DNA from 3 places in the Pseudomonas sp. YH-1 genome. Region 2 is predicted to be linked to each of the others. Evidence: predicted binding sites of a transcription regulator. Region 2 holds the regulator's gene; each other region holds the start of a gene.
What was found. The regulator sigma-54, encoded in region 2, starts transcription at its own class of promoters, with help from an activator protein. The targets are predictions, from matches to a motif close to ANTGGCATNNANNTTGCTNT.
Positions count from the first base shown of each region.

Region 1: the regulator sigma-54 is predicted to act here: its motif matches at 2,217-2,236, upstream of glnK (P-II family nitrogen regulator).
Region 3: the regulator sigma-54 is predicted to act here: its motif matches at 3,110-3,129, upstream of fliD (flagellar filament capping protein FliD).

Region 1 is NZ_CP178184.1:781,166-786,299, forward strand. Features, by position in the region: gene ACKI1H_RS03510 (secondary thiamine-phosphate synthase enzyme YjbQ) at 1-208, opposite strand, end outside; gene ACKI1H_RS03515 (ammonium transporter) at 314-1,648, opposite strand; gene glnK (P-II family nitrogen regulator) at 1,690-2,028, opposite strand; gene ACKI1H_RS03525 (accessory factor UbiK family protein) at 2,432-2,710, shown strand; gene ACKI1H_RS03530 (YifB family Mg chelatase-like AAA ATPase) at 2,750-4,240, shown strand; gene ACKI1H_RS03535 (RidA family protein) at 4,237-4,725, opposite strand; gene ACKI1H_RS03540 (DUF1127 domain-containing protein) at 4,740-4,970, opposite strand.
Region 2 is NZ_CP178184.1:2,295,472-2,300,605, reverse strand. Features, by position in the region: gene lptB (LPS export ABC transporter ATP-binding protein) at 1-681, shown strand, start outside; gene ACKI1H_RS10855 (RNA polymerase factor sigma-54) at 937-2,436, shown strand; gene hpf (ribosome hibernation-promoting factor, HPF/YfiA family) at 2,515-2,823, shown strand; gene ptsN (PTS IIA-like nitrogen regulatory protein PtsN) at 2,833-3,300, shown strand; gene rapZ (RNase adapter RapZ) at 3,303-4,160, shown strand; gene ACKI1H_RS10835 (HPr family phosphocarrier protein) at 4,195-4,467, shown strand; gene ACKI1H_RS10830 (ZIP family metal transporter) at 4,480-5,134, opposite strand, start outside.
Region 3 is NZ_CP178184.1:1,312,573-1,317,706, forward strand. Features, by position in the region: gene fliH (flagellar assembly protein FliH) at 1-129, shown strand, start outside; gene fliI (flagellar protein export ATPase FliI) at 131-1,462, shown strand; gene ACKI1H_RS05995 (flagellar FliJ family protein) at 1,462-1,884, shown strand; gene flgM (flagellar biosynthesis anti-sigma factor FlgM) at 2,066-2,350, shown strand; gene flgN (flagellar protein FlgN) at 2,347-2,787, shown strand; gene fliD (flagellar filament capping protein FliD) at 3,154-4,503, shown strand; gene fliS (flagellar export chaperone FliS) at 4,500-4,898, shown strand; gene ACKI1H_RS06020 (hypothetical protein) at 4,882-5,134, shown strand, end outside.

The sequences.
Region 1 (5,134 bases), 1.5 Mb from region 2:
GGCGATTGAAGAATCGCTCGAAATCGCGGCGCACCGAGGGGTCGGCATTTTCATTCACCGTCAGCGAGGCGGACGTGTGCTGCAACAGCAGGTGCAGCAGGCCCACCCGGCATTTCGACAGCTCCGGCAGCGCGGCCAGGATCTCGTCGGTGACCAGGTGAAAGCCCCGCGGACGAGGGCGCAGGGTGATGGATTTCTGCTGCCACATGGCGGGCCTCCTCCGTCGGCTACGGTGATGCGCGCGCATTCTAGCGTGCTGATCGAAAAAACAAAGGGCGCCCGAGGGCGCCCTTCGTCGAACTTGCGCGAACCCTTACAGGTTGTAGCCGCGCTCGTTGTGCAGGGAGAGGTCCAGACCCACGGTTTCCTCTTCCTCGGAGACACGCAGGCCCATGACCAGGTCCAGGACCTTGAGGATCACGAAGCTGACGATCCCGGTGTAGACGATGGTGAAGGCCACGCCCTTGAACTGGGTGAACAGCTGCGCGCCGATGTCGGTCACGGTGCCGAAGCCGCCCAGGGCGGGAGCTGCGAACACGCCGGTGAGCAGGGCGCCGACGATACCGCCGACAGCATGCACACCGAAGGCGTCCAGGGAGTCGTCGTAGCCGACGGCGCGCTTGAGGCTGGTGGCGGCGAAGAAGCAGATCACGCCGGCAGCCAGGCCGATCACGATGGCACCCATCGGGCCGCAGGTACCGGCAGCCGGAGTGATGGCGACCAGACCGGCAACCACACCGGAAGCGATGCCCAGGGCACTCGGCTTACCGTGGGTGATCCACTCGGCGAACATCCAGCCCAGGGCGGCAGCGGCGGTGGCGATCTGGGTGACCAGCATGGCCATGCCAGCGGTGCCGTTGGCGGCAGCAGCGGAACCGGCGTTGAAGCCGAACCAGCCGATCCACAGCAGGGCAGCGCCGATCAGGGTGTAGCCCAGGTTGTGCGGAGCCATGGCAGCGGTCGGGTAGCCCTTGCGCTTGCCGAGGACGATGCACGCCACCAGGCCAGCGATACCGGCGTTGATGTGCACCACAGTGCCGCCGGCGAAGTCCAGCACGCCCCAGTCCCACAGCAGGCCGCCGTCACCGCTCCAAACCATGTGGGCGATCGGTGCGTAGACCAGGGTGAACCACAGCGCGGTGAAGATCAGCATCGCAGAGAACTTCATGCGCTCGGCGAAGGCACCGACGATCAGCGCCGGAGTGATGATCGCGAAGGTCATCTGGAACATCACGAAGACGCTCTCAGGGAACAGCGCGGCGGCGGAAGTCAGGCCGCTGGTGGTCAGGCCGCTGAGGAAGGCCTTGTCCAGGCCGCCGACGAAGGAAGCGAAGTTGACCACGCCCTTTTCCATGCCGACGGTATCGAAGGCCAGGCTGTAGCCGTAAACGACCCAGAGGATGCTGATCAGCGCGGTGATCGCGAAGCACTGCATCATGATCGACAGGACGTTCTTGGCGCGCACCATGCCGCCGTAGAACAGGGCAAGGCCAGGGATGGTCATCAGCAGCACCAGGGCGCTGGAAATCAGCATCCAGGCGGTGTCGCCGCTGTTCAGGACGGGGGCCGCAGCCTCGTCGGCCAAGGCCAGACCGGGCATTGCGAGGGGCAATAGGGCGCCTAGCCCTGCGTATTTGCGCAGAGTCATTGTTGTTTCTCCTGGGGCGTGGGGTTCGGTGTGGGCTTGGCTTAGATCGCGTCGGTGCCGGTTTCGCCGGTACGGATACGAATGGCCTGTTCCAGATTTACGACAAAGATCTTGCCGTCACCGATCTTCCCGGTGTTGGCGGCCTTGGTGATGGCTTCGATAACACGATCCAGCTGGTCATCGGCAATGGCGACGTCGATCTTCACCTTCGGCAGGAAATCGACAACGTATTCCGCGCCACGGTACAGCTCGGTGTGACCTTTCTGCCGGCCGAAGCCTTTGACTTCGGTCACAGTGATGCCCTGCACGCCGATCTCGGACAGCGACTCACGAACGTCGTCCAGCTTGAACGGCTTGATGATGGCTGTGACTAGCTTCATGTAACTCTCTCCCGTGTTTTGGTGGACCCGCCCCAGGAAGAACGAACCCGGAGACAAGTCTAAGCGCAGTGTCTGGCTTTTGTAATGCGCCGGCCGCCCTACCTCAGCACTCCGACTGCCTTGATCGAAGCGATCCCCTGCCTCGCCTGCAGCACCGGAACTGCATCGGTGCACGCCATGTATGCCCCAAAGCATGAAGCTTGCCAGTTCGTGGAAATGCCCGTGCCATCAGGCACTTGGCGCAAAAACGGGGTTTCTGGCGATTCGCCAGCGCGCTTTTGGCGCACCGAAAGCGCGCACGCCGAGCGGGCACACTGCTCAAAAAGCGTGCAACCCCACGCGCCGCAGCCAGCGCCGGCTGCGTGATAGACTGCGCTCTGATTCAATCCGGAACCCATGAACCATGCTGCCGCCCAAAGCCTTCCTCGATGCCATCAGCCAACAAGCCGGACGCCTGTTCGGTGGCGAATCGCCCCTGCCGAAGGCCGAGCTGGAAGCCCAGTTCAAGGTTCTGATGCAGAGCGCCTTCAGCAAGCTCGACCTGGTCAGCCGCGACGAATTCGACAGCCAGATGGTCGTCCTCGCGCGCACCCGCGCCCGCCTCGAGGCGCTCGAAGCCAAGGTCGCGGAGATGGAAGCCAAGCTCTCGCCGCCTGCCGACACCGCCGTCCCCACCGAATAACGCTCATCGGGCGGGCGGCATGCGATCCAGGAGTGATCCATGTCCCTCGCCATCGTCCATAGCCGCGCCCAGGTCGGTGTGGAAGCGCCCGGCGTCACCGTCGAGGCGCACCTCGCCAATGGCCTGCCTTCCCTGACCCTGGTCGGCCTGCCCGAAGGCGCCGTGAAGGAAAGCAAGGACCGCGTCCGCAGTGCCCTGCTCAATGCCGGCTTCGACTTTCCCAACCGACGCATCACGCTCAACCTCGCCCCGGCCGACCTGCCGAAGGACGGCGGACGCTTCGACCTGGCCATCGCCCTGGGCATCCTCGCTGCCAGCGGCCAGTTGGCCGACGCCGCCGGGCTCGACGAGCTGGAATGCCTGGGAGAACTGGCGCTCTCCGGCACGCTGCGGCCGGTGCCCGGTGTGTTGCCCGCCGCCCTGGCTGCCCGCGCCGCCGGCCGTGCGCTGGTGGTGCCGAAGGAAAACGCCGAGGAAGCCAGCCTCGCCAGTGGCCTGACCGTCTACGCCGTCGGCCACCTGCTGGAACTGGCCGCGCACTTCAGTGGCCAGGAGCGACTGCGCCCCTACGAGGCCAACGGCCTGCTGCGCGCCACGCCGCCCTACCCCGACCTCGCCGAAGTGCAGGGCCAGACCGCTGCCAAGCGCGCCCTGCTGGTCGCCGCCGCCGGCGCGCACAACCTGCTGTTCAGCGGACCACCCGGCACTGGCAAGACCTTGCTCGCCAGTCGCCTGCCCGGTCTCATGCCGCCGCTGGACGAAGACGAGGCGCTGCAGGTGGCGGCGATCCACTCCGTCGCCGGGCGCGGGCCGCTGACCCACTGGCCTCAGCGGCCCTTCCGTCAGCCACACCACACCGCCTCCGCCCCCGCACTGGTCGGTGGCGGCAGCCGCCCGCAGCCGGGGGAAATCACCCTGGCGCACGAAGGCGTGCTGTTCCTCGATGAGCTGCCGGAATTCGATCGCAAGGTGTTGGAAGTCCTGCGCGAGCCGTTGGAAGGCGGCGAAATCGTCATCGCCCGTGCCAACGGCCGCGTGCGCTTTCCGGCGCGCTTCCAGTTGGTGGCAGCGATGAACCCCTGCCCCTGTGGCTACCTTGGCGACCCCAGCGGACGCTGCCGCTGCTCGCCGGAGCAGATCCAGCGTTACCGGGCCAAGCTGTCGGGGCCATTACTGGATCGCATCGACCTGCACCTGACCGTCAGCCGGGAAAGCACCAGCCTCGCGCCGAGCGGCCCGAGCACCAGCAGCGCCGAGCTGGCCACGCAGGTTGCCGCCGCGCGCCAGCGCCAGCTAGCTCGTCAAGGTTGCGCGAACGCCTTCCTGACCCTGAAGAAAATGCACCAATATTGTGCATTAAGCCCGGAAGACCAGGCCTGGCTGGAGAAGGCTGGCGAGCGCCTCAACCTGTCACTGCGTGCCCTGCACCGAATTCTCAAGGTGGCGCGCACCCTCGCCGACCTGCAGCAGGCAGACAGCATTGCGCGCCCGCACCTCGCCGAAGCGCTGCAGTACCGCGCAGGGCACTAGCCGGGCAGGTCCTGCGCGACGGCCAGGAGATTCAGCTCGACCGTCGCATTCTTCGGCAACTGATAGACGCCGACCGATGTGCGCGTATGCACACCGGCCGCACCCAGCACCTCATACAGGACTGCAGAAGCACCGTCGGCCACCTCGCTCTGCTGCGTGAAGTGCTCCGCTGACTGCACGAACACATTGAGCTGCAACACCTTGTGCACGCGCTCGAGGTCGCCCAACGCCTGCCACAGCAACGCCAGCGCCCGCATCACGCAGACCTTGGCAGCCCGCTGGGCGTCGGTCAGCGACACCTCGCTGCCCGCCCGGCCGGTGACGACCACCTCATCACCCACCCGTGGAATCTGTCCACTGAGGTGCACCTGGTTGCCTTCGATGAGGAAAGGCACGTAGTTGCCGCCGATCTTCATTTCACCGCTGAAGTCGTAGCCGAGTTCGGCAGCGATACGTTCAAACGCAGCAGCGCGCGCTTCGCTCATGTTGAATCCCTTGATCAGCAGCGCCAGAACGGCCGCATCGCTTCCAGCTTCGCCTGCTCGCGGCTGATGCCGATGTCGCGCAGTTGCGCGTCGGACAGCTCCAGCAGTTGCTTGCGGGTACGCACACGGCGCCAGAACTGCTGCCAGCGGCTCTCCTGCGGGCCGCGCGAGGCCACGCGGGCGCCGGGGATTTCCAGCAGCTCCTGTTGATAAAGGGTCAGCCGCACATCGCTCAGGCCACTCATGTCGTCACTCCTCCAGTCGGTTGCTCCGGACGTGGAACTAGAGTGGCGAATCGAGAAAAATCATTACAGATTCAACAATGCGAGATTTTTTCCATACAGAAAGCGGCGAAAACCTTCTGAATGGCGTATTTTCTCCCGATCTGTACTGTATCAAGCCGAAGCAC
Region 2 (5,134 bases):
CGGCAAGTCGTCCGCGACGTCAGCATGAGCATCGAGAGCGGGCAGATCGTCGGCCTGCTCGGCCCCAACGGAGCGGGCAAGACCACCTGCTTCTACATGATCGTCGGCCTGGTCCGTGCCGATCAGGGCGTCGTGCGCATCGACGAGCAGGATGTCACCCACCTGCCCATGCACGGCCGCGCCCGCGCCGGCATCGGCTACCTACCGCAGGAAGCCTCGATCTTCCGCAAGCTGTCGGTGGCGGACAACATCGGGGCGATCCTCGAGACCCGCACCGACCTGGATCGCGCTGGCCGTCAGGAAGCCCTGGAAGGCCTGCTCGAGGAATTCCACATTCACCACATCCGCGACAACCTCGGCATGAGCCTGTCCGGTGGTGAACGGCGCCGCGTTGAAATCGCCCGTGCGCTCGCCAGTTCGCCGAAGTTCATCCTGCTGGACGAACCTTTCGCCGGCGTCGACCCGATCTCCGTGGGCGACATCAAGCAGATCATCCACCACCTCAAGGCCAAGGGCATCGGTGTGCTGATCACCGACCACAACGTCCGCGAGACCCTGGACATCTGCGAAACGGCGTACATCGTCAACGACGGTCAGTTGATCGCCGAAGGCAGCGCCGAAAGCATCCTCGCCAACGACCTGGTGAAAGAAGTCTATCTGGGCCACGAGTTCCGCCTCTAAGGCCCTGCACCGCGCCCTGTCCGGGCGCGGTGGCTCCACCTCTCCACGCAAGCGTGGCGCGGCTCGTCGGCCGCTCCGCGACGTACGCGGCTGCCCGACCCACCGTGGCGCAACCGGGTTGTAACGAAAGGTCGACAGCCCCTAGGCAAAGCGTCCAAACTCAGGCATATAATTTGCTTCCTCGCGGCACCCCGGTGTCCGTAGTCGTGGATATGGCGCGCTTCGCGCCAGCGAACAAGGTGCCTAGTTCCAGCCATGAAACCATCGCTAGTCCTCAAGATGGGCCAGCAGCTGACGATGACTCCGCAGCTGCAACAGGCCATCCGACTGCTCCAGCTCTCCACGCTGGACCTCCAACAGGAAATCCAGGAAGCCCTGGAGTCCAACCCGATGCTGGAGCGCCAGGAAGAAGGCGAGGATTTCGATAACAGCGATCCCATGGCTGACGGTGCCGAGTCAGGCGCCAACGGCACCAGCAGCTCCCAGGACAACTTCCAGGAAAGCACCACGCCCAACGTCGACAGCCTCGACGATGACCAGTGGGCCGAGCGCATCCCCAACGAGCTGCCGGTCGACACCGCCTGGGAAGACATCTACCAGACCAGCGCCAGCAGCCTGCCCAGCAACGATGACGACGAGTGGGACTTCACCTCCCGCACCTCCGCCGGCGAAAGCCTGCAGAGCCATCTGCTGTGGCAGCTCAATCTCCTGCCGATGTCCGATACCGATCGCCTGATCGCCCTGAGCATCATCGACGGCATCACGGATGACGGTTACCTCGAAGAATCTCTCGACGACATCCTCGCCTCCATCGACCCGGAGCTGGGCGTGGAGATGGATGAAGTGGAAGTCGTGCTGCGCCGCGTGCAGCAGCTCGAGCCCGCAGGCGTCGGCGCGCGCAACCTGCGCGAGTGCCTGCTGTTGCAGCTGCGCCAGCTGCCCACCAAGACCTACCTGCTGGCCGAGGCCATCCGCCTGGTCAGCGACCACCTGGACCTGCTCGGCAGCCGCGACTACAGCCAGCTGATGCGACGCATGAAGCTCAAGGAAGACGAGCTGCGCGAGACCATCGAGCTGATCCAGTCGCTACACCCACGTCCCGGCTCGCAGATCGAATCCGGCGAAGCCGAATACGTCGTCCCGGATGTCATCGTTCGGAAGAACAACGACCGCTGGCTGGTGGAACTGAACCAGGAAGCGGTGCCGCGCCTGCGCGTGAACTCGCAGTACGCGGGCCTCGTGCGCCGCGCCGACTCCAGCGCCGACAATACGTTCATGCGCAACCAGCTGCAGGAAGCGCGCTGGTTCATCAAGAGCCTGCAGAGCCGCAACGAGACACTGATGAAGGTGGCGACCCAGATCGTCGAGCACCAGCGCGGCTTCCTCGAGTACGGCGAGGAAGCGATGAAACCGCTGGTCCTGCACGATATCGCCGAGGCGGTGGGCATGCACGAATCGACCATCTCCCGCGTCACCACGCAGAAGTTCATGCACACGCCGCGGGGCATCTTCGAGCTGAAGTACTTCTTCTCCAGCCACGTCAGCACCTCCGAAGGCGGCGAGTGCTCGTCCACCGCGATTCGCGCCATCATCAAGAAACTGGTCGCGGCGGAAAGTCCGAAAAAGCCATTGAGTGACAGCAAGATCGCTGGTTTACTGGAGGCACAGGGCATTCAAGTGGCACGTCGTACCGTCGCCAAGTACCGGGAGTCCCTAGGAATCTCTCCCTCGAGCGAGCGCAAGCGGCTGGTGTGACGTTGATCCACGCCAAGGTGTTCCGGCGGCAGGCCACATAACCTGCCACTTACACACGGGCAACAAGGAGAAAGCGGTATGCAAGTCAACATCAGTGGACATCAACTGGATGTGACCGACGCCCTGCGCGACTATGTCGGCGAGAAACTTGGCCGACTGGAGCGCCACTTCGACAAGATCACCAATGTTCAGGTCATCATGGAGGTCGAGAAGCTGAAGCAGAAAATTGAAGCCACCCTCCACATCGCCGGTGGCGAAGTGGTGGCCTGCGCCGAACATGAAGACATGTACGCGGCCATCGACCTGCTCACCGACAAGCTCGACCGCCAACTGATCAAGCACAAGGAAAAATACCTCGAACGCCAGCAAGGTGTTGGCGTCCGTTAACCCCTCTCTATGATCCGACTTGAGCAAATCCTGACCCCCGGCCGTTCCCTCGTGAACGTGCCGGGCGGCAGCAAAAAACGTGTCCTCGAACAAATCGCCAACCTGGTGGCTCGCGAGCTGCCGGGTTTCGATTCCCAAGACATCTTCGACAGCCTGGTGGCCCGGGAACGCCTGGGCTCCACCGGCTTCGGCAATGGCATCGCCATTCCGCACTGCCGCCTCCCCGGCTGCCAGTCGCCCATCAGCGCCATCCTGCACCTTGATCACCCGGTAGACTTCGACGCCCTCGACGGCGCACCGGTCGACCTGGTGTTCGTGCTGCTGGTGCCGGAAGCGGCCACCGAGGAGCACCTGGAACTGCTGCGGCAGATCGCCTCCATGCTCGACCGCTCCGACGTCCGCGACCGCCTGCGTCACGCCGCCAACGGCGAGGACCTGTACCGGATCGTCGTGGACTTCCAGAACAACGGGCACTGATCATGCGCCTGATCATCATCAGTGGGAGATCCGGCTCGGGCAAGAGCACCGCGCTCAACGTGCTCGAGGACAACGGCTTCTACTGCATCGACAACCTGCCGGCCAGCCTCCTTCCGGATCTGGCCCAGCGCGCCCTGCTGCACACCGAGCTGCTGCACCCCCAGGTTGCCGTCTCCATCGACGCACGCAACCTGCCCAGCCAGCTGCAGCGCTTCCCCGAGCTGCTGCAGGAAGCCCGCGACAAGCACATCCAGTGCGACGTGCTGTACCTCGATGCCGATGATGAGACGCTACTCAAACGCTTCTCCGAGACCCGCCGGCGGCATCCGCTGACCACCGACACCCGCTCCCTGGCGGAGGCCATCAGCGACGAGTCGAACCTGCTGGCGCCGATCGCCGACCTGGCCGATCTCAAGCTCAACACCACCAACCTGAACCTCTACCAGTTGCGCGACGTGCTCAAGTTGCGCCTGCTGAACAAGCCCGAACTGGGCACCGCCTTCCTGGTCGAATCCTTCGGCTTCAAGCGCGGCATGCCGGTGGACGCGGACCTGGTGTTCGACGTGCGCTGCCTGCCCAATCCGTACTGGAAACCCGACCTGCGCGAGCACACCGGGCTGGAAACGGAAGTCCAGGAGTACCTGGCAGCGCAACCGGACGTCGAGGAGATGTACCAGGATATCCTCGCCTACCTGAACAAATGGCTGCCGCGCTTCGCCGCGAGCAACCGGGCCTACGTAACCATCGCCATCGGCTGCACCGGTGGCCAGCACCGCTCGACCTACATTGCCGAGCGTATTGGTCAGGCCCTCAAGGAAACCCTCACCAACGTACAGATTCGCCACCGCGACCTGAGCTAAGCAGCGACAGACAACAAAAGGACAGCCCCTCGCGATGCCCGCCCTCGAAATCACCATCATCAACAAGCTTGGCCTGCATGCACGTGCGGCGGCCAAATTCGTCGGCGTCGCGGGTCGATTCCCCTGCCAGGTTCGCGTGGGCCGAAATCCGGAAAGTACGGTGGACGGCAAGAGCATCATGGCCGTGATGATGCTGGCCGCCGGCAAGGGCACCAACCTGCACCTCGCCGCCGAGGGCGAACAGGAAGACGAAGCGCTCAAGGCGCTGGTCGAACTGATCAACAACTACTTCGACGAAGGCGAGTGACGCGCCGGGCCATCAGCCCAGCGACGTATCCAGCACCATCATCAGGCAGAAACCGATGATCAGCCCCTGGGTGGCCTGCGCCGCGTGGCCGCGCCGCTGCGATTCGGGAATGATCTCGCGCACCACCACATAGAGCATCGCGCCCGCCGCAGCGGCCAGCCCCCAGGGCAGGAACATCCGCGAGATCCCGATCAGCCAGGCGCAGAGTACCGCGAAAAGCGGCTCGACCAGCCCGGAAGCCGCCCCCGCCAGTGCCGCCTTGCCGCGCGAAACACCCGCCCCAGCCAGCACCAGCGCAATCGCCAGCCCTTCGGGCACATCCTGCAGCGCGATCCCCAGCGCCAGGCCACTCGCCCCCTGCACCTCTCCCCCGGCGGCAACGCCCACGGCCATGCCTTCGGGAATGTTGTGCAGAACAATGGCGGCGACGAACAGCAGGATGCGCGCAGGCACCTTGCCGTCAGCAACACCCTGGATATTCGCCTGGGCATCCTCCAGCACCCGCCCGAACACGGCGAGGCCAAAGGCGCCCAACGCGAGGCCGAGACTGACCAGCAGCGAGGCCAGCCAGGTCGGGCGCCCGGAAGCTTCCGCCGCCTCCAGCGCCGGCAGCAGCAGGGAGAACGCCGTGGCAGCCAGCATCACCCCGGCACCGAAGCCCAGCATG
Region 3 (5,134 bases), 980 kb from region 2:
CCGGACGAGCGCCTGGCGCTGGGCGAGTGCCGCGTCGTCACCGCCCAGGCCGAAGCCGACATCGGCTGCCAGCAGCGCCTGGACAGTTGCATGGAAGCCCTGAGCGCGCACCTGCAGGACGCAGACTGAGATGGCCCTGGGCGACGGCTTCAAGCTCGAAGAAGCGCTGCGCTCGCTGGACTCGGTCCAGCTGGCGCGGGTCAGCGGTCGCCTGGTGCGGGTCTCCGGCCTGCTGCTGGAAAGCCTCGGCTGCCGGCGCATGACCGGCCAGCGCTGCTACGTGGAAGTCGCCGACGGCGAACGCCTGGAGGCGCAGGTCGTTGGCTTCAACCGTGACATCACCTACCTCATGCCCTTCAAGAAGCCCGTCGGCCTGACCTCCGGCTCGCGGGTCTTCCCGGCGCCGGACGAAGCCGTGCTGCATATCGATCATTCCTGGCTGGGGCGCGTGGTCAACGGCCTCGGCGAACCCCTGGACGGCCTCGGCAAGCTCGCCGGTCGCCACCCGTTGCCCACCGAGCTGCCACAGGTGAACCCGCTGCGCCGGCGCCCGGTGTCGGAGCCGCTGGATGTCGGCGTACGGGCCATCAACGGCCTGCTGACCCTGGGCAAGGGCCAGCGCGTAGGCCTGTTCGCCGGCAGCGGCGTGGGCAAGAGCGTGCTGCTGGGGATGATCACGCGGCAGACCAAGGCCGACGTGGTGGTGGTCGGGTTGATCGGCGAGCGTGGCCGCGAGGTCCAGGAATTCATCCTGCATTCCCTCGGCCCGGAAGGCTTGCAGAAAGCCGTGGTGGTGGTGGCGCCAGCCAACGAGTCGCCGCTGATGCGCCTGAAGGCTACCGAGCTCTGCCACAGCATCGCTGCGTATTTCCGCGACCAGGGCAAGGACGTGCTGCTGCTGGTGGATTCGCTGACCCGCTACGCCATGGCCCAGCGCGAGATCGCCCTGGCGCTGGGCGAGCCGCCGGCCACCAAGGGCTATCCGCCGTCGGTGTTCGGCATGCTCCCGGAACTGGTGGAAAGCGCCGGCAACGGTGAGGGCGAGACGGGCAGCCTGAGCGCCATCTACACCGTGCTGGCGGAAGGCGACGATCACCAGGACCCGATCGTCGACTGCGCCCGCGCCATCCTCGACGGGCACATCGTGCTGTCGCGCCGGCTGGCGGACGTGGGGCATTACCCTGCCATCGACATCGGCGCCTCGGTCAGCCGCTGCATGAGCCAGGTGGCGGAACCCACGCACCTCTCCGCGGCGCGGCAGTTCAAGGAATTCAGCGGCACCTATGAGCGCATCAAGGAGCTGATTCCGCTGGGCGGCTATACGCCGGGGATGGACGTGAAGACCGACCGCGCCGTGCAGCTGGCGCCCATGCTGGAGCGCTACCTGCGCCAGGAGACCGCTGACGGCGCCGAGCTGGGCAACAGCGTCGCCACCCTGCAAAGCATCGTCGGGGGCCGCTGATGAAGGCGCAGATCGACATGCTCGGGCGTCTGGCCGACGTGCGCGGCGGCAAGGTCCGTGAGTTGCTGGGGCGGGTGAACTACCAGCAGAACCTCTGCCAGCGCTACCGCAACAACATCACCGGGCTGGACCGCCTGTGCGGTTTCAGCGTGGCCACCAGCACGCCGCTGCAGCGCCACAACCAGCAGCAGTACAAGGCGACCCTGCACAAGATGCTGCAGTTGCAGCGCCGCGAGCTGGAGGTTGCCGAACAGACCCTGGCGCGTATCCAGGGCGAGCTTATGGCGGCCATGCGCAGCGAGAAGGTGCTGGCTCAGGTGATCGAGGCCAAGGTCGGCCAATGGCAGGCGCAGCTTGCGCAGCAGGAGCAGAAAATCCAGGATGGCCTCGCCGCGCAGTCCTGGTGGCGCGCGCGGGCGTGATGGCAATGGCGGATAACTCGTTCCGAGTTATGCGCCCTACGTCGGGGAGGCGATCTGTAGGGCGAATAACCGCTTGCGGTTATCCGCCGTCTGTTCGGCGAGCACGAGACACGGCATTTAAGTTTTCCTCCGGGGCGGTCGCCCTCTGAGGGAAAGCCCAGAAAATATTCGGATACCCACCATGGAAATCACCCGGCAACTGACCAGCCTTGCGCTGGCCACCGGCGAGTCCGCCAAGACCGCGCGCAGCGAGCGCGCCGCCCCGGTGGCGGAGACCAGCGCGAGCGCGCCGGTCAACGATTCGCTGCGTCTGGACGAAATGCAGGAAACCCTGCGCGCCATGCCCGACGTGGACCAGAACCGCGTCGCCGAAATTCGCCGCGCACTGATGAATGGAGAGCTGCAGAACGACACCAGCGTGCTGGCCACCAGCATCCTCTCCTACCATCGCGGCAGCGACGCATGACCCAGCGCGCGCGGCTGCTGCAGGTGATCGAGCAGGACATCCAGCAGGATGGCCGCGATTGCCTGGCGCTGCGCGAGCGCCTGCAGGAGCTGTATCGCCACCTGCTGGCGCGGGACAGCGCACAGATCGAAGCGCTGAACCCGGACATCCAGGCACTGCTCGAATCCGTCGCCGGCCGTGCCCAGCGCCGCAGCCGCGTGCTCCGTGCCTTCCATCTGCCCATGGACGCCGACGGCATGCGCACGCTGCTGTCCAACTACCAGCCGCCGCGTCGCGAAGAGCTGCAGCAGGAATGGCAGCAACTGGGCCAGCTCACTGCCCAGTGCAAGCGCCTCAACGAGCGCAACGGTAAGCTGCTGGCGATGCACCACGACATCCTCAGCCAGCTCATGGGCGATCCGCGCGAACAGTCGGTGTATTCGCGGCAGCCCTACTGAGCCGCGCTTCATCTTTCGGTCGCGGTTTTCCTGGGTGGGCTCTGTTCGCGAGCAAGCTCGCTCCTACAGGGGGACGCCGACGCGCTCTTCGTAGGAGCGAGCTTGCTCGCGAACCGCACGGCACCCATCCCGGCCATTGCACGCGAAAACATCCCACCAAAACGGCTTAACGAATCCCTCTCCACGGTCGCCCTTTCCCTGCATCAAGGCGCACTTCCGGCAGGCGGAAACACCGCTTCCCGCTGCGCGCCAAAGCATGCCGGGCGGAAGTGAAACTTCTCCCCGGTAATCCCGAAAAGCCCCGTCTGGTGGGCCTTCCGGCATTGGCACCGTAATTGCTCTTCCGACCCAAAGAGGTGGATTCAGATGGCGACCATAGATTCCGATTACGTCAAAAGCATGGCCCAGCAGCTGGCCACGTACGAAGTGCAGAACGGCCTGAACAAGGCTGACCGCAACAAGTCCTCGTACCAGTCCCAACTGACTGCCGTGACTTCCCTGGAGTCGGCGCTCAAGACCTTCTCCTCGGCGGTGAAGAGCCTGCAGGGCGTGACCGGCAGCAACACCAGCATGCTGGTGAACAGCGCCACCACCAGCAAGGACGGCTACCTGACCGCCAAGGTGGACAAGAACGCCGTACCCGGCAGCTACGACTTCTTCGTCGAGCAGCTCGCCACCAGCCACCAGCTGTCCTTCTCCGGGCTGCAGTCCGGCGATATCGACACCCAGGGCACCCTGACCCTGACCCAGAACGGCAAGTCCTTCGACATCGACCTGAGCAAGATCGACACCGACGGCGATGGCGCCAATTCGCTGGACGAGCTGGCCGCCGCGATCAACAAGGCCACCGACAACACGGGCGTGAAGGCCACCCTGGTGCGCAGCAATGGCCAGGTATCGCTGGTGCTGGGTGCCGAGAAATCCGGCGCGGACAACGCCATCAGCCTGTCGCTCAGCGGTACCGACAGCGCCAGCAGCGCTTTCGAGAACGCCATCGGCAACCCGCAGGAACTGTCCAAGGCGCAGGACGCCCGCGTCCGTCTCGGCGGCGAGAACGGCATGCTGCTGACCAACGCCAGTAACACCTTCGACAACATCATCGACGGCGTCAGCGCCACCTTCACCCAGGCGCAGAAGTCCGGTGAACAGGCCATCCGCCTGACCGTCGCCCAGGACCAGAGCGAGACCAAGAAGAAGGTGCAGACCTTCATCGACGCCTTCAACGCCCTGGCCAGCACCATCGACAGCCTGACTGCCGCCGGCGACCAGAACGGCAACGCCCGCGGTGCCCTGGCCGGCGACTCCAGCGTGCGTTCCATCGAGAACGCGCTGAACCAGATGGTTCGCACCAGCTTCGGCGGCGCCAACCTGATCAACCTGGGCATCAGCGCCGACCGCAGCGGCAAGCTGACCCTCGACGCCACCCGCTTCGAGAAGGCCGTCGCCAGCGACCCCGAGGCCCTGGACAAGCTGTTCATGGGCAAGGGCAACCTGCTCGACAGCCTGGACAAGGGTGTTGCCGTCTACACCAACAGCACCAACGGCGTCATGAAGAACCGCAAGGACGCCCTGAACAACAGCCTGCGCCGCGTCGACGACGACTACGACAACCTGCAGAAGCAGTACGACACCTACTACGCGCGCTACCTCAAGCAATACACCTCGATGATGCAGACCATGCAGTCGATGGACCAGACCAGCGGGATGTTCGGATGACCGCCTACGGCATGAACGAAAACTACGACAGTTACCGGATGATCGATCTGGAATCCAAGGCCGCCTCGTCCTCGCCCTATGAACTGGTGCTGGTGCTGTTCGACGGCCTGCTCGACGAACTGGCCCGCGCCCGCGGACACATCGAGCACAAGCGCTACCAGCAGAAGGGCCGCTCCCTGGAGAAGTGCCTGAACATCCTCAATGGCCTGAACGGCGCGCTCGACTACGAGAGCGGCGGCGAGACCGTGCAGGGCCTGGCGCGTCTCTACGACTACTGCATCTACCGTCTCTCCGATGTCAGCGTGTCGCTGGAGGTCGCTGGCATCGACGAAGTGGTGCGCCTGCTGGGCATTCTGCGTGAAGGCTGGGAGGGAGTGAGTGCCGCCCGTGGATGATCGCCAGCGCCTGCTGCAGCTGTACGAACGGCTGGGTAGTGCGCTGCAGCGCAAGGACTGGAAAGCCATGGGGCAGGTCGACCTGGCGATCCGCGCGCAACTGGTGGCTATGTCGTCGCAGGCCGGGCTGGCAGCCGATGTGCTGCTGGCCAAAAAGCACCTCAAGCGCCTGCACGAACAAGCGTCGCAGGCCTGTGCCGAGGAGTGCGAGCGTCTGCGCCGCCTCCTGCTCTCGC